DNA from 3 places in the Streptomyces incanus genome. Region 2 is predicted to be linked to each of the others. Evidence: riboswitches for the same ligand, from Rfam matches in the RefSeq annotation. Region 2 holds a riboswitch; each other region holds the start of a gene.

Region 1 (6,601 bases), on a different contig from region 2:
CGGTCTCCACGGCCGCCTCCGCCGCGTCGTGCCCTTGCCCTTGCCCTTGCCCTTGCGCCTGCGCCTGCGCCTGTGCCTGCGTCTGCCGTGCGAGCGCCTGCCGTGCGAGCGCCGCCAGGACCGTCGTCGGATCGGCCCCCTCCAGGACCCTTCCCAGCAGGGTGCCCACCGGCAGGCCGTCTCTCCTGACCAGCAGGAACACCTCGCCGTGTGTCACCGGCGGGCTGCCCGGACCGGGTCTCAGGGCGGTTTCCTCACCGCTCAGGTCCAGTTCGGCGACCTGAACCGCGCCGATGTCCAGGAACCGCCGTATCTCCTCCTGCGTACGTGCTGTGCGGGACATGAGTCCTCCCCCTCACGAACGGTCGTCACCAGCGGCCGTTGTCGTCCCGAGCGGTTCTCGCGAGCGGGAACCGCTCACGGCCGGCGCAGCCGCGCCGCCCCCTTCAACGTCCGCGACGCCAGCGAGGCGAGACGCGGCCGGGCGACGACGAAGCCGTGCGCGCGGCGCGCGGGCTCGCGGCGCAGCAGCTGAAGCGCGGCGCCCAGGCCCGGACGCGTCGCCTCCCCTTCGTAGACGGCGCGTTCGCCCGTCTTCAGCGCATCCTTGTACTCGGCCGGGCCGCGTCCCATGTCGAGCAGGCCGATGCCCTCGCCGGCCGCCGCCTCGGCCATCCGCAGATGCAGCACGAGCCCCGGCGAGAACTTCGCGAACTCCGGGTCGTACGCCGGGAACCAGCAGGCCAGCACCGAGGTCGAACGCAGGCCGAAGTGGGCGGCGACGGGACGGTCCCCGGCGTACAGGACGGACAGCGTGCCCGTGCACTCCGGAGCCCGGGCCCCGGCCAGGCGGCCCACGAGCAGGGTGATCCACTCCTGTGCGAACCGGTCGCGGCGCCCGGTCCTGCGGTACTGCGCCGACTTCCACCCGATGAGCGCGCGGAGCGCGGCCGGGTCGCGTTCGTCGAACACGAACCGCACAGGTCCGGCCTGGCGGCCGAGCCGGCGCTCCTTGGCCAGGGTGGTCTTCAAAAACTTCGGCGACTGGGCGCGCAGTACGGACTCGTAGGTCTCGTAGCCCTTCTCCACGTCGATGACGAAGGTGGCGTGTTCCTCGGCCGCGTGCGGGACGAACAGGGCCTGGTCCGCCTCCAGGTTGTCGAAGGCGAAGCTCGACACCGAGCAGGCGCGCAGTAGTTCACCGGTCTTCAGCGCGAAACCCGGACTCAGGACGGCGCCCTGGCAGTCCGAGACGCCGAGCCCGATCGCCCGGCCCTGTCCCAACGCGCCCCGCTCGTACGGCAGGAAGCCGGCCGGCTCGGCGGACGCCCCCTCGTACAGCACCGCGACCCGGGCCCGCGGCCGTACCCTGGACACGGCGGTGGCGAACTCCGGTTCCATGAAAGGGCTGCGCGGTGCCTCCGTCGCGGCGCGCAGCTCACGCCACCGTTCCCGCTCCCTCTCGCCGAGTTCCTCGAGCCTCAGCACACGCGTGCGTCCACTGCTCACCTGACCCCCCGATCAAGTCCCCCCTGGACACTTGTGAAGGTACCGCCCAAGAGCACGAGGGCGGTAGGGAACGGAGCAGGTTGTTGCCAAGTGGTGCAGAGGCCGCGGACGGCATCCCGGGCGGGGTGCCCCGGGCGGGGTGAGGTGAGCGGGGCGGGCGGGGTGGGTTCGGGCGAGGTGAGTCGGGCGGGCGCGGTGTCCGTATTCTCTGATCATGGCCGCACCCACCGATTGCTCGCTCATCGCCACCGACCTGGACGGGACGCTGCTGCGCGGCGACGACACCCTCTCCGACCGCTCCCTCGCCGCACTGGCGCTGGCGACGCGGGCCGGCGCCCGGCACCTCGTGGTGACGGGGCGCCCGGCGCCCGGAGTGCGGCCGATCCTGGACGACCTGGGGGCCACCGGGCTCGCGGTGTGCGGACAGGGCGCGCAGGTGTACGACGCCGGCGCGGACCGGCTGCTGTGGTCGGTCACCCTGGACCGGGAACTGGCGGAGACCGCGCTCGGCAAGATCGAGGCCGAGGTCGGGGAGCTGTACGCCGCGGTCGACCAGGACGGGGTGGACGGACTCACCCTGATCGAGCCGGGCTATCTGATGCCGCACCCGACGCTGCCCGCGGTGCGGGTCGAACGGCGGGACGATCTGTGGGTCCGGCCGATCAGCAAGGTGCTGCTGCGCCATCCCCACCTGACCGACGACGAATTGGCGGCGACGGCCCGTTCGGCGGTCGGTTCGCTGGCCACGGTCACCATGTCGGGTCCGGGCACCGTGGAACTCCAGCCGTGCGGTGTCACCAAGGCGACCGGTCTCGCGCTGGCCGCCGAGCACCTGGGGCTGGAACCCGAGCGGACCATCGCCTTCGGCGACATGCCCAACGACATCCCGATGTTCGACTGGGCAGCCCACGGGGTCGCCATGGCCAACGCGCACCCCGAGCTCAAGGCGGTGGCCGACGAGGTCACCACGTCGAACGAGGACGACGGCGTGGCCGTCGTCCTCGAGCGGTTGTTCGGCGGAGCGGAGCCGTATGCGCCCCCACACATGCTGCCCCGCCCCAGGTCCGGGAGGATGTCCCGGTAGGCCTCGGTGCCGTCGGTGCCGTCGGTGTCCCGGTGTCCCGGCGTCCCGATGGGCCGGGGTGTCTCAGTAGGCGCCGAAGACCTTGTCGATGGAGCCGTAGCGGTCCGCCGCGTAGTTGCAGGCCGCCGTGATGTTCGCGACCGGGTCGAACGGGTCGAAGGCCGTGCCGGGCACGTGGTACGCCCGGAAGGTCGGGTCGATGACCTGGAGCAGGCCCTTCGACGGGGTGCCGAGCCTGGCGTTGGAGTCCCACAGGTTGATGGCCTGAGGGTTGCCGGACGACTCGCGCAGGATGTTGCGGTGGATGGAGTCGTAGCTGCCGGGGATGCCGTGCTGCGCCATGACGGACAGCGACTCGCGGATCCAGCCGTCGAGGTTGTCCGGGTACGCGGTCACGGTGCCGGAGGCGGGGGCGGACGTCGCGGCAGCGGCGGGCGCGGCGGAGGCGGCGGTGGCGCCGAACAGCGGGAGGGCGACCGCCGCGACGCCGGCGACGGCGAAGGAGCGGACGAGGCGGGAGCGGCCGAAGCGGTGGGGCAGACCCGATGCGGGCATGTCTGTGTTCCTCTCCTACGCCTGCGAGGTGAGCTGTCGGGTTCGGGCGGGAGAGTGCCCGGCCGTGCCCCTGCGGGCATGGCTTCACCCCGAGCCGTTCCGGGTGCGAACCGGTCCGGCGGCTTACCTGGGTCCCCCGCTCCTGCCGTGCGTGAGTTCATCGATGGGTGGCGCGGGCGGTGGCAGGATTCGGCGTCCGCCCGACTGGCCGGGAACGTATGCGAGTGCACTTGTCGAGAACAAGTGCGACCGTCATGGATCATGCCGATTGATCTTGTGTTGGGGCGTTTTGGGCACTTGACCCTTTGCGCATGCCAAGGGTCAACTCGCTCTCGGGGCAAGGGGGATCGCCGGTGGGCGCGAGGGATGGGCGTGCCGGGGTGCGCGTGACCTACTTCACTGGCCGCACCGCGTGGGCGCATTTGCCACCAGTGGGGATTTATTTGGTAATTGCGGCAAATCGGGCGCCTGGGCGGGCAGGATGGCCTGCGTGCCGGATCGCGTGCCGGATCATGGTTCGGATCGTGGTTCGGGATGCGGTCCGGGGCGCGGTCCGGGCGGCGGTCCGGATGGCGGTCCGGGCCGGGAGTGGATCGTGGTTCGGGTGCATCCCGAGTGCGGGTCGTCGCGCCTGAAAGGCGAGGAATATTCTTTATTACCAACTGATCAGAAACGATCTGATTGTGATCCGATATCGGAGGGTGCCGTGAGACGCCGTGCACGCGTGCGCAGGTGAGTCTGGGGAATGTGGGTGCTGGCGGTGATCGAAACATGACCGGATACGCTGACTCGAGTGATGTCAGCGACCTATCGACAAACTGTGCAAGACGTCTGAGCGCCAGTGGACACCAGCAGACAGGAGACCCCTCGTGACCGTCGTCGGGCCGTTCGGGCTGAGCGTGCGGGACCAGGCTCTGGAGGCCGACGTCCAGGCCGGAATGACGGCTGTCGAAGAAGGGCTGCTCGAGGCCACGAAGAGTGAGGTCCCCTTCATCACCGAGGCCGCCCAGCACCTGGTGCGGGCCGGTGGCAAGCGGTTCCGGCCCCTGCTCGTGATGCTCGCCGCCCAGTTCGGCGACCCCTACGCTCCCGGTGTCGTGCCGTCCGCCGTGGTCGTGGAGCTGACCCACCTGGCCACGCTGTACCACGACGACGTGATGGACGACGCCGCCGTACGGCGCGGGGTGTCCAGCGCCAACACCCGCTGGGGCAACTCCGTCGCGGTCCTCACCGGCGACTTCCTGTTCGCGCGCGCGTCGCACATCCTGGCCGACCTCGGACCGGAGGCCGTACGGGTGCAGGCCGAGGCGTTCGAGCGGCTGGTCACCGGTCAGATCCTGGAGACCGCGGGGCCGCAGGACGGCCGGGACCCGGTCGACCACTACCTGGACGTCCTCGGCGGCAAGACCGGCTCGCTGGTCGCCGTCTCCTGCCGGTTCGGCGCCATGATGTCCGGTGCGGACGACACGGTCGTGGACGTGCTGACCCAGTACGGCGAGCGGCTCGGGGTGGCCTTCCAGCTCGCCGACGACGTCCTGGACATCGCCTCCGACTCCCATGAGTCCGGCAAGACCCCGGGCACCGACCTGCGTGAGGGCATCCCGACGCTGCCCGTGCTGCGGCTGCGCGAGCGTGCGGCCCGGCTGGGGCTGGCCGAGGACATCGCCCTGTGCGAGTTGCTCGACTCCGACCTCAGCGACAACGCCCGGCACGCCGAGGCGCTGCGGCTGCTGCGCGCCCACCCCGCGCTGGAGCAGGCCCGCCGGGACACCGTGCGCTATGCGCAAGAGGCGCGCTCGGCGCTGGCTCCGTTGCCGGAGTGCGAGTCGAAGACGGCCTTGGTCGAGCTGTGCGACGCGGTGGTGCACCGGGCCGGCTGACCCGCCTGCCGTCCCTCCGCCCCCGCCCGCAGTCCGCCGCTGCCCCAGCCCTCCGCCCCTGCCCGCCGCTTCGGCGTTCGGCCGGGCCCGCACCGGCTCACCGGCCCTCACGGGCCCTCACCTGTCGTCACCAGCCCTCACGGCAGCGCCCCCGACCCCTACTGGTCGGGGGGTAAAACATCGCCCCGTGTCATACCGCAGCAGTACACGGAGTTGCGTCCGGGGTCTGACGCGTCTGCCCGCCGGATTTGGTCAGATGGAACACGACGGACAACATCGCTCCTCACCGATTCGGGTGAGAATGGCGGCTCGGGGTGTGACTGGTGCGAGCGACACGAGACGCAGGCCGCCGCCGACCACGGAGGTAGGGCACACATGGCACCGTACGAATCCGACGACACGACGACCGCCCGTGAGACCGGCGAGCCGGACGCGGGCCGGAGAAGGGCCGCGCGGTACATCGTCCCGGTCACGGTGATGGGAGTGGCGGCCGCGACCATCGGGCTCGTCCCCGCGATCGCCGACTCCGGCGACCCGGACCTGCCGAAGATCACCGCCGCGCAGCTGATCGAGAAGATCGCCCAGTCGGACGTCGAGCAGCTGTCCGGCACCGTGAAGATCACCACTGACCTCGGGCTGCCGGACCTCGGCGGCCTGGAGAGCAGCCTGGCCTCCGGCGCCATGGGCCAGGGCGAGGGCGGCGGCTCCTCCGCCGACCCGACGGCCAAGCTCACCGAGCTGGCCTCCGGCACGCACACCCTGCGCATCGCGGCCGACGGCCCCGACCGGCAGAAGGTGTCGCTGCTCGGGAACGCCTCCGAGTACAGCCTGATCCACAACGGCAAGGACGTCTGGGGCTACGACAGCGAGTCCAACGAGGTCTTCCACAGCACCACCGAGCAGTCCGCCGGGGACAAGGACCGGGCGCACCAGCCCCCGGCCACGCCGAAGGACTTCGCCGAGGAGGCGCTGAAGTCGGTCGACGACACCACGTCCGTCACCGTCGACGGCACCGCGCAGGTGGCCGGCCGGGACGCGTACAAGCTGGTCGTCAAGCCCAGGCAGTCCGGCTCCACGGTCGGCGCCATCAGCATCGCGGTGGACCACAAGACCGGTACGCCGCTGAAGTTCACGCTGACCCCGGCGAGCGGCGGTGCCGCCGTCGTGGACGTCGGTTTCACCAAGGTCGGCTTCGACCGGCCGGCCGCGTCGACCTTCGACTTCACCCCGCCCAAGGGCGCCAAGGTGACCGAGGAGGGCGAACTGGACAGCGGTGAGAAGGACAGCGGTGGGAAGGGCGGGGAGCACGGGAGGCCGGAGGGCGCCCCGAAGTCCGAGGAGGACCTGGCCAAGGACCTCGACGGGCTGAAGGTGCTCGGTGAGGGCTGGAACTCCGTCGCCATCTTCGACACCGGCGGCGAGGGCGGTCTGCCGACCGGTTCCGGAGGCGGTGACCTCGACGGCTTCCTCGGCTCGCTCGGCGACCAGGTGAAGGGCGAGTTCGGCACGGGCACCGTGTTCAGTACCCGCCTGGTCAACGCTCTGTTCACCGAGGACGGCAAGGTCTACGTGG
Region 2 (6,601 bases):
CCGCGCAGTGCATCAGCGCGGGCACACACTCCGCGGCGAGCGAGATCAGCACCCGGGAGTGCTCGGCGGTGCGTTGCCTCACCGTCATGCGGTACGAGGCGATCATCCGCTCCGCCCCCTTGTCGCCGGCGAGGATCGAGCGGAGCTGGTCCAGGTCCCCGTCGCGGACCATCCTCCAGAACTCGGCGCCGTCGGCCGGGTCGCTCAGCGGCAGATTCACATTGCGCACGCCGGGCAGTTCGATGTCCCGCCCGTCCAGCTTGTGGTCGGCCGCGTTGCGGAAGTCGAAGACGGTGTGCAGTCCCAGGGAGGACAGGAAGGCGGCGTCCTTCTCGGTGGCGTGCGCGAGGTGGCCGCTGCGGAACAGCACCCCGTGCCGCACCCGGCGGCCGTCGACGGTCGGCAGGCCGCCCACATCACGGAAATTGCGCACACCGGTGAGCTCGGGTTCGGTCGACGGGATCTGCTGCGTCACGGGGGCCCCTCTCCCACTCTGCGCCGCCGGCGCGTCGGCGTCGGCGGGTGTCACCCGACGATACGACATGCCCGGCAGGGGCGATGAGTTGGCGGTGGGGCCGTCGGAGCGGGGACGGGGCTGTCCCGGTGGAGCTGCCGGTGTGGAGCCGCCGGCGCGGACGGACCCGTGCCGGACCCCGGCCCGATCCATCCGAATCGTCCACTATTTCCCTATTCGCGCATTCTGCCCCTTTGGGGAGCTTCGCCATAACATGCCCCGATAGAAAGGGGGATGGGAATGGGATGGTGAGCATCGTCATAGAGGTGACGATGTGCTGTCGCCATGTCCACGTAATTCCGGTATTTCGCGAGGGGATTCGGGGGATGCCGAAATACCGGGGCGACTCTGGGTGACGGCTTTCAGGTCAATGGATCACGAAAAAGCGCCTTCGCTCGGAAGATCGCGCTTGTCCCTTTGCTTCTCTATCGCCTACGTTCGCCATCGATCCGGACGGACGCCTAATCCTGCCGCTGTCCGGAGCCTCCACACTCTGACCCGCGTATGGCAGGAGCGGGGGACCCACAGGTACGACTGCCTGTTCCGGTCTCCGGAACGGCTTGGGGTTAAGTCGCGCTTTCGGCGCGGCCGGGCATCTCCAGTCCGCACCCGACAGCTCACCTCGTAGGCGCCGGAGAGGAATTCGTCATGTCCGCAAAGGGTAAGCACCGCCGTCCCAGCGCTTTTCGTTTGACCCGTTCCATCGCCGTCGCCGGAACCGGTGGCGCCGTACTCGCCCTGCCGCTTCTCGGCGCCACCGGAGCGAACGCCGCCACTTCGCAGACCGCCCCGGAAAAGGCCGTCCAGTCGTATTCCGTCGCCGGTAAGGCGTCTGGCGGCGTGAAGGCCGACGGCAACAAGAACGGCGACGCCCGCACGTACATCGTGAAGGGCGGCGACTACCTGGCGAAGATCGCCGAGTCCGAGAACGTCGACGGCGGCTGGAAGCAGCTCTACTCCGACAACCGCGAGGCCGTGGGCGGCGACCCGTCGCTCATCCACCCCGGTCTGAAGCTCTCGATCGACGGCAAGGCCGCCGCGACCGGCACGCCGAAGAAGTCCTCTTCTTCCGAGAAGCCCTCTTCCTCCCCTTCATCTGCTCCGTCCTCCGTGGCGAAGCCGTCGACGGCCGGGGAGGCCTCCGAGCGGTCCGCACCGAAGTCCTCCTCCGGCTCGACCACCGCGAACCAGGCCGCGACCACCTCCGGTTACAGCTCGCCGGTGCCCGGCGGCAGCTTCGGCACCGCCTACAAGGTGGCCGGCAGCATGTGGTCCAGCGGCTACCACACCGGTGTCGACTTCGCCGTTCCGACCGGCACCTCCCTGAAGGCCGTGGGCGCGGGCACCGTCGTCTCCGCCGGCTGGGCCGGCTCGTACGGCAACCAGGTCGTCATCAAGCTGAACGACGGCCACTACGCCCAGTACGCCCACCTGTCCTCGCTGTCCGTCTCCGCCGGCCAGACCGTGAGCGGCGGCCAGCAGGTCGGCCTCTCGGGCTCCACCGGCAACTCGACCGGCCCGCACCTGCACTTCGAGATCCGCACCGCGCCGGGCTACGGCTCGGACGTGGACCCGGTCTCCTACCTCCGCGGCAAGGGCGTCTCCATCGGCTGACCCCCGAGGCAACCTGCCTGACGCGCCACCGAAGGCCGGACCCCGATCCCCGGGTCCGGCCTTCGGTGCGTGCGGTACGTGCGGTGTGTTCGAGCGAGGGAGTGCCGGGAGCGCCGGGAGTGTTCCGTGCGTCACGTCGCTCGCGGTCAACGCCCCCGCCCGGAGGGCTATTCCGGATGGGCCAATGCTTCGCGAGTGGCTTATCTCACCGCCCGTCAATGCCTTCCTACGGTCGCGTAGGTCACATTCGAAGGTGAATCATGTCCGGTTGTGGCAGACGATTCGAAGAATGACGGCAAGGCAGTGATCGGGTCGTACGTGGCGGTGGGGGACAGCTTCACCGAGGGCGTCGGCGACCCCGGCCCCGACGGGGCGTTCGTCGGCTGGGCCGACCGATTCGCGGTACTACTCGCCGACCGGCGTCCCGAAGGCGACTTCCGGTACACAAATCTCGCGGTGCGCGGAAAACTGCTCGACCAGATCATGGCCGACCAGCTTCCGCAGGCCGTCGAACTGGCCCCCGCACTGGTTTCGTTCTGTGCGGGCGGCAACGACATCCTGCGCCCCGGCAGCGACCCGGACGAGGTGGCCGAGCGTTTCGAGCGGGCGATCGCCGCGCTCGCGGCGGTCTCCGGCACAGTTCTGGTGACGACCGGGTTCGACACCCGTGGTGTGCCCCTGCTCAGGCATCTGCGCGGCAAGATCGCCACCTACAACGGGCATGTGCGGGCCGTCGCCGACCGGTACGGCTGTCCGGTGCTCGACCTCTGGTCCCTCAGGAGCATCCAGGACCGCAGGGCCTGGGACACCGACCGGCTGCACCTGTCACCCGAGGGGCACACCCGCGTGGCGCTCCGCGCGGGACAGGCCCTCGGCCTGGACATCCCCGCCGACCCGGAACAGGCCTGGCCCCCACTGCCGCCGCGCGGCAGCCTCGACGTCCGGCGGGACAATGTCCACTGGGCACGCGAGTACCTGGTGCCGTGGATAGGGCGCAGGCTGCGCGGGGAGTCGTCGGGGGACCACGTGACGGCGAAGGGCACGCTGTCCCCGGACGACATCAAGGAGCGCATCGCCTCGGTCGCATGACGCGGGGCGCGGGGGCGCGAGGGCACGAAGGCGGGAGGGGAGGGAGCGGGTGCGGGCACGGCCCGCGCCCGGGGCGTTCACGGTTCAGCGGGCCCGCCCGGCCGGCTCCTCCTGCCCCAACTCCCGGGCCGGCGCCTCGTTGACCCAGGCGCGCGCCCGCGGTACGGCGCCTGCGGAGGACGTCAACTGCACCGAGGGCTCCTCGAACAGGGCGCGCGCACGCAGGACCGTACCGGTGGGATCCGGACACCGGAACTCGCCTGCGGCCACGTCCTCCGTGCCGGCCTCGGTGAGCACCGCCTTCCACCACCGGTCGAGGTGCCGGGCGATTTCCCGTGGTACCGGGTCGCGCAGCGCCGCCGCACGGTCCCCGATCCGCAGCCGGCGCAGCGCCGGCTGCGGGCGGCCGGGCAGCTTGCGCGGCCGTGCCGGATCGGCCGCGGCCGCGGCCGCGTGGGCGAAGGCGGCGCCACCAGCTTTTCCTTCGTCGAGAAGTGATGGAGCACGCGTGTGGTGCTCACCCCGAGCGCCGCCGCCACGTCGGAGATCCCTACCGCCGCGCCGCCCCGCTCAACCGCGTCCTGGTCACGCTGTCACGCTGTCACGCCAGTCAGGTGCCGGGGCGGTGGACGACGTGCGCGTCCCGGGGGCGCTTTCCGGCCGGTGAGACGTCCCGGGGCCGGACCGGCCCCACATAATGGAATGTCTGACCGACTCCACTTGGAGGCAATGTGGCCGGTACCCGTTCCCAGAGCTCCGGGCTCCGTGCGCTACGGCCCGCGGCCTTCGGCGCGGACCCCACCGGTGAGCGCATGGCGCGCATCCGCAGGTCCCCGCACTACCGGGACGGCGTGTTCCAGAACCCCAAAGGCCCCACCCGGCTCCGGCCCCCGGGCTCCTCCCGGGACCTGGCGAAGACCTACTTCGACAAGGACACCCGGTCCCGCCGTGCCCCGTACGGCACCCTGCCGGTGCACGCCACCACCCTCGCCGACCTGGCCCGCCCGCCTGCCTCCGGACTGCGCCTGACCTGGATGGGCCATTCCAGTGTGCTCGTGGAGATCGACGGGCGGCGGGTGCTGTTCGACCCCGTGTGGGGCGAGCGCTGCTCCCCGTTCCCCTTCGCCGGTCCGAAGCGGCTGCACCCGGTACCCCTGCCGCTGGCCGCGCTCGGCCCGGTCGACGTCGTCGTGATCTCGCACGACCACTACGACCACCTGGACCTGCCCACCATCAAGGCGCTCGCCGGCACGGACACGCTGTTCGCCGTGCCGCTCGGCGTGGGCGCCCATCTCGAGCACTGGGGCGTGTCCGCCGGCCGGCTGCGCGAACTGGACTGGCACGAGGCGACCGGGGTCGGCGGACTCACCCTCACCGCCACCCCGGCCCGCCACTTCTGCGGCCGGGGCCTGCGCAACACCCAGCACACCCTGTGGGCCTCCTGGGCCGTCGCGGGCGAGGAGCACCGCGTCTACCACAGCGGTGACACCGGCTACTTCGACGGTTTCAAGGACATCGGCGCCACCCACGGCCCCTTCGACGCGACGATGATCCAGATCGGCGCGTACTCGGACTTCTGGCCCGAAGGGCAGTCGGACCCGATTCCGGGACCCGGCTCCTGGCCGGAGATCCACATGAACCCCGCAGAGGGTCTCCAGGCCCATCTCGACCTCCAGCAGGGCCGGCCGGGCGGGGTCTTCCTGCCGATCCACTGGGGCACCTTCAACCTGGCACCGCACCCGTGGGCGGAGCCCGGCGAGTGGACGATGGCCGCGGCCGACGCGGTCGGGCAGCCCGCCGCCTTCCCCGTTCCGGGCCTGCCGTTCGAGCCCGCCGGGGAACTGCCGGCCGAACCGTGGTGGCGGGGCGTGGGACACGTCCCGAGCCACAAGTGGCCCCTGCCCGACCCCGTCACGGGCTCCTCCCGCGAAGGCCTGAACCTGGTGGGGGAGGAATGAGCCTTGGCCTTGATCGCTACGGTGAGTGATATTTTCGCGAGGGGTGCGCAGGGCGTGGAGGGCTTCCGAGGGGCCCTTCGGTAGGGCGGCCGAGCGGAAGAACGAGGGCCGGGGAGCTTTGGGCTCCCCGGCCCTCAATGTTTTCCGGTGACCGTCTCTGACCAGGTCGGATCGAGTGGTGACTGACCTTTGAGGAAAGGGAGACGGTTTTATCGGTCTGTCGTACGAAGCCTCATACCAGAGCGGGACGCTGTCCGGGTGAGTTTGTCAACTGACCACCGCACGTGATGCGGTGGTGACTACGGTGAGTGTCGGTCGGGCGACGCATGGCCGACGCCCTCGGCCTTCCGAGGCGCCCCCGACCGGTACGGCGACACCACGACGACACCCGTCGCTCGGCGCACCGCGCCACGGGGTCGCGCCCATCAGATCGGATCAGGGAGCGGGGACCGGTACGTGCAGGCAGAAGGCGGACGAGGGAGAGGACGGGGCGACACACCCCGCCGCTCGGGCCCGGCCGGCGCCTCGGGCGTGACCGGTGTGCCGGGCGTGACCAGCGGGTCGCAGGCAGCCGCGGCTGCCCCGGGCGGGCCGTCGGCAGGCCCGCGCGCCGGTACCGACAACGGGCGGCCGCCTGCCGCGCGCGGCGGCGAGCCGCGCGGAGCACGGAACCGGTCCCACGTGCCCGGCGGCCGTGGCACCACGCGTTCCCCCGGCACCCAGGACCGACGGACCAGTTCGAGGACACCCATGCCCGATCTCCGCGCTCCCGCCGGTCCGCCCTCCCGTACCGACCGGCGGGAGGGCGGACGGCACGGACGCCCGCCCGCCCGGCCCGCCCCCGCGCACCCCGAGGCGCAGATACGGCCCCAGTTGCTCCGGCTCGCCGTCCTGCCGCCCGTGGCGGTCGCCCTCAGCGCCAGCGCTGCCGTGCTGTTCATCGTCCGCTCCACCGGCGTACGGCCGGGCGCGACCCTGTGGGGTGTGCTCGGTGGCGCGGTGTCGGTGACCCTCGCCGGCATCGTCATCGCCGCCGTGGCCGCCGACCGTGCGGCCCGGTCCGTGCACGACCGCGTCGAGGGCCTGCGCCGGAGCACGGCCCGGCGCGAGGCCGACCTGCGCGCCCTCGTGGACACCCTGCGCCGTGGCGACGGCCCGCCACCGCGCACGCAGCCGGGCGGGGCCCCCAAGGACGCCGACGACTTCGACCGGCTCGCCGCCGACCTGTCCCGGGTCCATGACTGCGCCGTCACCGCCGTCGTCCAGGCGTCCCGGCTCTCCAGCCAGGCGGGCAGCGAGCAGAAGCTCGAGGTGTTCGTCAACCTGGCCCGGCGTCTGCAGTCCCTGGTGCACCGCGAGATCTCCATCCTCGACGAGATGGAGAACGAGATCGAGGATCCCGACCTGCTCAAGGGTCTCTTCCACG
Region 3 (6,601 bases), on a different contig from region 2:
GCGTCAGGAAATCACGCGGACACCGAGGTGCACACGGAGGCCAGGGGGCACGTGCCCGGTCAGAGGTTCGCGCCGTGCGCGCGGAGGTACGCGACGGGGTCGATGTCGGAGCCGTACTCGGCGGTGGTGCGGACCTCGAAGTGCAGATGCGCGCCGGTGACGTTGCCGGTGGCGCCGGAGACACCGATCTGCTGCCCCGGGGTGACCTGCCGGCCCACCGAGACACCGACGGACGACAGGTGGCCGTACTGGGTGTACGTGCCGTCGTGCATCTTGATCACGACCTGGTTGCCGTAGGCGCCGCCCCAGCCGGCCTCGACGACGGTGCCCATGCCGACCGAGAGCACGGGGGTGCCGCTTGCGGCGTGGAAGTCGACACCGGTGTGGCTGCCAGAGGACCAGACGGCGCCGCCGGACAGGTAACCGGTCGAGACGTAGGAGCCCGCGATCGGGGACACCAAGGTGGTGAGGCGCTTGCGCTCGGCCTCCCGCGCGGCGCGCTCCTCGGCTTCGCGTGCCCTCTCGGCCTCGTCGGCCGCCCTCTCCCGCGCGGCTTCTTCGGCGGCTTCGCGGGCGGCGGCCTGGGCCGCCTCGCGTGCGGCCTCGTGCTGGGCGGCCGCCTGGGCGTCGACCTGGGCGGCGGCCTCGTCGCCCAGGGTGATCACGGGGGTGAGGCCGGTCTGTTCCGCAGCGGATTCGGCGGCGAGCGCCGGAGCCGTGAGGGAGCCGATGACACCGGTGGTGGTGAGGGCCGCGACGCCCGCCGCCCTGGCGGTGCCGCGGTGCACACGGCTGGGACGACGGTGCTTCCCGGGGGCGCGGGTGAACGCCATGTACAGGGTGGTCCTTTCCTTCCCTCTCGCCTACCGGGTTAGCTGACAGGTTCGGAGCAGGAAGGTCTCCTACGGGCCCCCTCGCGGCACGCGCGGGCGTCCGATTCACCTCAGGGACGGTTGGGTCCCCGGCTCCCCTGGCTCGCGCCGTACGGGGACTCGGCGATGACTGTCCGGTGCCGCGGGTGCGGCGCACTGCCCGACGAACAGACCGCATGACGCTAAGCGGGGCGTGTTTCAATTCCCAAACGAATCCCGGCTTTTGTAGCGCATCCCACAGGGCAGACGGGTATCTCCCGTTCCAATTCGGGCATAAGTGGACCCTGGTGACGTTCCCGTCACCAGGGTCACGCGCGTGTGCGCTTCGCCGGGGGACCGCCGACTGCCTCTCAGTGGTTTCCCGGCCTTTGACGGGCCGCCTACTCGGCGGCCACGACGGTGACTTCGCCGATGCCGAGCGCCTCGACGGGCTCCTTGATCTTCGCCGCGTCACCGACCAGGACGGTCACGAGACGGTCCACCGGGAAGGCGTTCACCACCGCCGCGGTCGCCTCCACGGTGCCGGTGGCGGCGAGCCGCCGGTACAGCTCGGCCTGGTAGTCGTCGGGCAGGTGCTGCTCCACCTGGTCGGCCAGGGTGCCGGCGACGGCTGCGGCGGTCTCGTACTTGAGCGGCGCCACACCCACCAGGTTCTGCACGGCGACGTCGCGCTCGGCGTCGGTGAGGCCCTCGGCGGCGAGGGTGCGCAGCACCGTCCACAGGTCCTGCAGGGCGGGGCCGGTGTTCGGGGTGTCGACGGATCCGCTGATGGCGAGCAGCGACGCGCCGGTGCCGTCCGGGGCGGACCTCAGAACCTGGGCGAACGACCGTACGCCGTAGGTGTAGCCCTTCTCCTCGCGCAGGACGCGGTCCAGCCGGGAGGTGAGGGTGCCGCCGAGGCAGTAGGCGCCGAGCACCTGCGCGGCCCACACACGGTCGTGCCGGTCCGCTCCGACACGGCCGATGAGCAGCTGCGTCTGCACGGCGCCGGGGCGGTCCACGATCACGACCCGGCCGGAGTCGTCGGCGACCACCGGCGGAACGGGCCGCGGCTGGGCGGACGATCCGGTCCAGGCACCGAGGGTGTCGCCGAGCAACTCGTCCAGGTCGGTGCCGGTGAGGTCGCCGACGACCACCGCGGTGGCGGTCGCGGGGCGGACGTGCTTCTCGTGGAAGGCGCGTACGGCCGTCGAGTCGATGCCGGCGACGGTCTCCTCGGTGCCCTGGCGCGGGCGGGACATGCGCGACGTCGCCGGGAACAGCTCCTTGGAGAGTTCCTTGGCCGCGCGGCGGGACGGGTTGGCCAGCTCGTGCGGGATCTCGTCGAGGCGGTTGCGGACGAGACGCTCGATCTCGCTGTCGGCGAACGCGGGTGCCCTGAGGGCGTCGGCGAGCAGCCCGAGCCCCTTGGCGAGCCGTGAGGCCGGCACCTCGAGGCTCAGGCGGATGCCGGGGTGGTCCGCGTAGGCGTCCAGGGTGGCGCCGCAGCGCTCCAGTTCGGCGGCGAACTCCTCGGCGGAATGCTTGTCGGTGCCCTCGGAGAATGCCCGCGCGGTGATCGTGGCAACACCGTCGAGCCCGGCCGGCTCGGCCTCCAGGGGCGCGTCGAGCAGCACCTCGACGGCGACGATCTGCTGGCCGGGGCGGTGGCAGCGCAGCACCGTCAGACCGTTGCCGAGGGCGGTGCGCTCGGGGGCCGGGAAGGCCCAGGGCCGGGCCTCGCCCGCCTGCGGCTGGGGGTGGAAGTCCATCGTGGCGAGCTCGGTCACTTCGCCGCCTCCTCGTTCTCGTCGGTGCCGGCGGCCGCGGCTTCTTCGGTGCCGGCGGCTGCGGCTTCTTCGGACTCCCCGGCCCCGGGGGCAACGGGCTCGTAGACGAGCACCGCGCGGTTGTCGGGACGCAGGCGGGCCTTGGCGACCTCCCGGACGTCCTCGGCGGTCACGTCGAGGATGCGCCCGACGGCGGTGAGGGCGAGCTGCGGGTCGCCGAACAGGACGGCGTACCGGCACAGCTCGTCGGCCCGGCCGGCGACGGTGCTGAGCCGGTCCAGCCACTCGCGCTCCAGCTGCGCCTGGGCGCGCTCCATCTCCTCGGCCGTGGGGCCCTCCTCGGCGAACCGGGCGAGCTCCTCGTCGATCGCGGCCTCGATGACGGGTACCTCCACGTCACCGGACGCCTTCACGTCCAGCCAGCCCAGGGAGGGCGCCCCGGTCAGCCGCAGCAGGCCGAATCCGGCTGCCACGGCCGTACGGTCCCGTCGCACCAGCCGGTTGTAGAGCCGCGAGGACTCACCGCCGCCGAGGACGGTGAGCGCCAGGTCCGCCGCGTCGCTCGCGCGCGTGCCGTCCTCGGGCAGCCGGTAGGCGGCCATCAGCGCACGCGCGGGGACCTCCTCCTCGACGAGCTCACGCAACTCCTCACCGATGATCTCGGGCAGCGAGCCGTCGCGGGGCGCGGGCTTGCCGTCGTGGGACGGGATGGAGCCGAAGTACTTCTCGATCCAGGCGAGCGTCTGCTCCGGGTCGATGTCACCGACGACGGAGAGCACGGCGTTGTTCGGCGCGTAGTACGTGCGGAAGAAGGCGCGGGCGTCCTCCAGGGTGGCCGCGTCCAGGTCCGCCATCGAGCCGATGGGCGTGTGGTGGTACGGGTGGCCCGCCGGGTAGGAGAGGGCGGTCAGCTTCTCGAAAGCCGTGCCGTAGGGGACGTTGTCGTAGCGCTGGCGGCGCTCGTTCTTGACGACGTCCCGCTGGTTCTCCATGGACTCCTCGTCCAGGGCGGCCAGCAGGGAGCCCATGCGGTCGGCCTCGAGCCAGAGGGCGAGTTCCAACTGGTGGGTCGGCATGGTCTCGAAGTAGTTGGTCCGCTCGAAGCTGGTGGTGCCGTTGAGCGAGCCTCCGGCGCCCTGGACCAGTTCGAAGTGACCGTTGCCCTTCACCTGCCCGGACCCCTGGAACATGAGGTGCTCGAAAAGGTGAGCCAGGCCGGTGCGGCCCTTGACTTCGTGACGCGAACCGACGTCGTACCAGAGGCACACCGCCGCGACGGGGGTCAGATGGTCCTCGGAGAGCACCACGCGCAGGCCGTTGGACAGCCGGTGCTCGGTCGCTGTCAGGCCGCCGGTGCCTGCCTGGGCGGTGGCCGTGTGACCCATGGGCATGTACGTCCCTTCGATCGCGGAGGCGGTCGTCGCATCCGCCGTTTGTGCCGGTCCTGCCACTGTATGCAAGCGTGCGGAACACTGGCGAAGTTCCCGGACGGGACCGGGTACGCCGAGAGCGAGAACCGCGGGTACGGATGGGACGGCACGGTACGCACGGGGTTCGTGGGGCGTACGGGACCACGGTACGTACGGAATCACGGGGCGTACGGAATCACGGGGCGTACAAGGTGCGCACCCGGTGCCGGCCCGCCCCGCCGGAGACGCTGGCGGGAGGTGCGCGTAGCCTGCCGGCACCCCGCGCCCCGGCCCCCGACGGAGGGCGGCGGCGGGGGTCATGGTCCCGGTTGTCGGTGCGGCGGTCCACAATGGTCCGCGTCAGATCCCGTCCCACGCTTCAGCAAGGAGCCGGCAGCGATGGCCCGCCGCAGCACGAAGACCCCGCCGCCCGACGACTCGTACGAGGAGCGGATCCTCGACATCGACGTCGTCGACGAGATGCAGGGCTCCTTCCTCGAGTACGCGTACTCGGTCATCTACTCCCGCGCCCTGCCGGACGCGCGCGACGGCATGAAGCCGGTGCACCGCCGCATCGTCTACCAGATGAACGAGATGGGCCTGCGCCCCGACCGCGGCTATGTGAAGTGCGCGCGCGTGGTCGGCGAGGTCATGGGCAAGCTGCACCCCCATGGCGACGCGTCGATCTACGACGCCCTGGTGCGCATGGCGCAGCCCTTCTCGATGCGGGTCCCCCTGGTCGACGGCCACGGCAACTTCGGCTCCCTGGGCAACGACGACCCGCCGGCGGCCATGCGGTACACCGAGAGCCGGATGACCGAGGCCACGAGCCTGATGACCGAGTCCATCGACGAGGACACGGTCGACTTCGCGCCCAACTACGACGGCCAGGAGCAGGAGCCGACGACCCTGCCCGCCGCGTTCCCGAACCTCCTGGTGAACGGTGCGTCGGGCATCGCGGTCGGCATGGCCACCAACATGCCGCCGCACAACCTCCGCGAGGTGATCGCGGCCGCCCGCCACCTGATCCGGTATCCGAACGCGGACCTCGACGCCCTGATGCGCCATGTGCCGGGCCCCGACCTGCCCACCGGCGGCAGGATCGTCGGCCTCCCGGGCATCCGGGACGCGTACGAGAAGGGCCGCGGAACCTTCAAGATCCGCGCGACGGTCACCGTGGAGGAGGTGACCGCCCGCCGCAAGGGCCTGGTCATCACCGAGCTGCCGTTCACGGTGGGCCCGGAGAAGGTGATCGCCAAGATCAAGGATCTGGTCGGTTCGAAGAAGCTCCTGGGCATCGCCGACGTCAAGGACCTCACCGACCGCGCCCACGGTCTGCGTCTGGTCGTCGAGATCAAGAACGGCTTCGTGCCGGAGGCGGTCCTGGAGCAGCTCTACAAGCTGACGCCCATGGAGGAGTCCTTCGGCATCAACAACGTGGCCCTGGTGGACGGCCAGCCGCTCACCCTGGGCCTCAAGGAGCTGCTGGAGGTCTATCTCGACCACCGCTTCAACGTGGTCCGCCGCCGCTCGGAGTTCCGCCGCGGCAAGCGGCGCGACCGTCTGCACCTGGTCGAGGGCCTGCTCACGGCGCTGCTGGACATCGACGAGGTCATCCGTCTGATCCGCTCCAGTGACAACTCCGCGCAGGCGAAGCAGCGTCTGATGGAGCAGTTCTCGCTGAGCGAGATCCAGACCCAGTACATCCTGGACACCCCCCTGCGCCGCCTCACCAGGTTCGACCGCATCGAACTGGAGGCGGAGCAGGAGCGGCTGAACACGGAGATCGAGGAGCTGACCCGCATCCTGGAGTCGGACGCGGAGCTGCGCAAGCTGGTCTCGTCCGAACTGGCAGCGGTGGCCAAGAAGTTCGGTAACGACCGCCGTACGGTCCTGCTGGACGCGTCCGCCACCCCGGTCGTCGCCGTGCCGCTTCAGGTAGCGGACGACCCGTGCCGGGTGCTGCTGTCCGACACGGGCCTGCTCGCCCGTACGGCGGACGCGAAGCCGTTCCCCAAGGGCGCGCACGCCAAGCGGGTCAAGCACGACATGATCCTCTCGGCGGTGCCGGCCACCGCCCGGGGCGAGGTGGGCGTGGTCACCTCGACGGGACGTCTGCTGCGGGTGAACGTCGTCGACCTCCCGCAGCTGCCGGAGTCGATGCCGACCCCGAACCTCTCGGGCGGGGCGCCGGTTTCGGAGTTCGTCCCCCTGGAGGAGGGTGAGCGGGTGATCTGCCTGACGACGCTCGACGAGTCGTCGCCGGGCCTCGCTCTCGGCACGGAACAGGGCGTCGTCAAGCGGGTGGTGCCCGACTATCCCTCCAACAAGGAGGAGCTGGAGGTCATCACCCTCAGGGAGGGCGACCGGATCGTCGGTGCCGTCGAGCTGCGCACGGGCGAGGAGGACCTGGTCTTCATCACCGACGACGCGCAACTGCTGCGCTATCAGGCCTCGCAGGTCCGTCCGCAGGGGCGTCCCGCCGGCGGCATGGCGGGCATCAAGCTCACCGAGGGCGCGAAGGTCATCATCTTCACGGCGGTCGATCCGG

What was found. A riboswitch is a leader RNA that binds a small molecule or an ion and turns the genes downstream of it on or off. The one in region 2 is predicted to bind cyclic di-AMP.
Region 1: it holds a riboswitch for cyclic di-AMP, as region 2 does, so the genes downstream of both, ACFP2V_RS31285 (transglycosylase SLT domain-containing protein) here and ACFP2V_RS28490 (M23 family metallopeptidase) in region 2, are expected to answer to the same signal.
Region 3: it holds a riboswitch for cyclic di-AMP, as region 2 does, so the genes downstream of both, ACFP2V_RS21885 (M23 family metallopeptidase) here and ACFP2V_RS28490 (M23 family metallopeptidase) in region 2, are expected to answer to the same signal.

The regions. Positions count from the first base shown of each region.
Region 1 covers NZ_JBHSPC010000110.1:73,686-80,286, reverse strand. The annotation lists gene ACFP2V_RS31300 (glycosyltransferase family 2 protein) at 1-343, opposite strand, end outside; gene ACFP2V_RS31295 (GNAT family N-acetyltransferase) at 418-1,488, opposite strand; gene ACFP2V_RS31290 (HAD family hydrolase) at 1,724-2,593, shown strand; gene ACFP2V_RS31285 (transglycosylase SLT domain-containing protein) at 2,657-3,148, opposite strand; cyclic di-AMP (ydaO/yuaA leader) riboswitch at 3,152-3,321, opposite strand; gene ACFP2V_RS31280 (polyprenyl synthetase family protein) at 4,018-5,028, shown strand; gene ACFP2V_RS31275 (LolA family protein) at 5,404-6,601, shown strand, end outside.
Region 2 covers NZ_JBHSPC010000097.1:4,689-11,289, forward strand. The annotation lists gene ACFP2V_RS28485 (tyrosine-protein phosphatase) at 1-475, opposite strand, end outside; cyclic di-AMP (ydaO/yuaA leader) riboswitch at 996-1,160, shown strand; gene ACFP2V_RS28490 (M23 family metallopeptidase) at 1,163-2,128, shown strand; gene ACFP2V_RS28495 (SGNH/GDSL hydrolase family protein) at 2,432-3,217, shown strand; partial or broken gene ACFP2V_RS28500 (TetR family transcriptional regulator) at 3,302-3,786, opposite strand; gene ACFP2V_RS28505 (MBL fold metallo-hydrolase) at 3,949-5,175, shown strand; gene ACFP2V_RS28510 (ATP-binding protein) at 5,926-6,601, shown strand, end outside.
Region 3 covers NZ_JBHSPC010000070.1:8,835-15,435, forward strand. The annotation lists gene ACFP2V_RS21885 (M23 family metallopeptidase) at 60-833, opposite strand; cyclic di-AMP (ydaO/yuaA leader) riboswitch at 846-1,008, opposite strand; gene ACFP2V_RS21890 (M16 family metallopeptidase) at 1,253-2,641, opposite strand; gene ACFP2V_RS21895 (M16 family metallopeptidase) at 2,638-4,032, opposite strand; gene ACFP2V_RS21900 (DNA gyrase/topoisomerase IV subunit A) at 4,450-6,601, shown strand, end outside.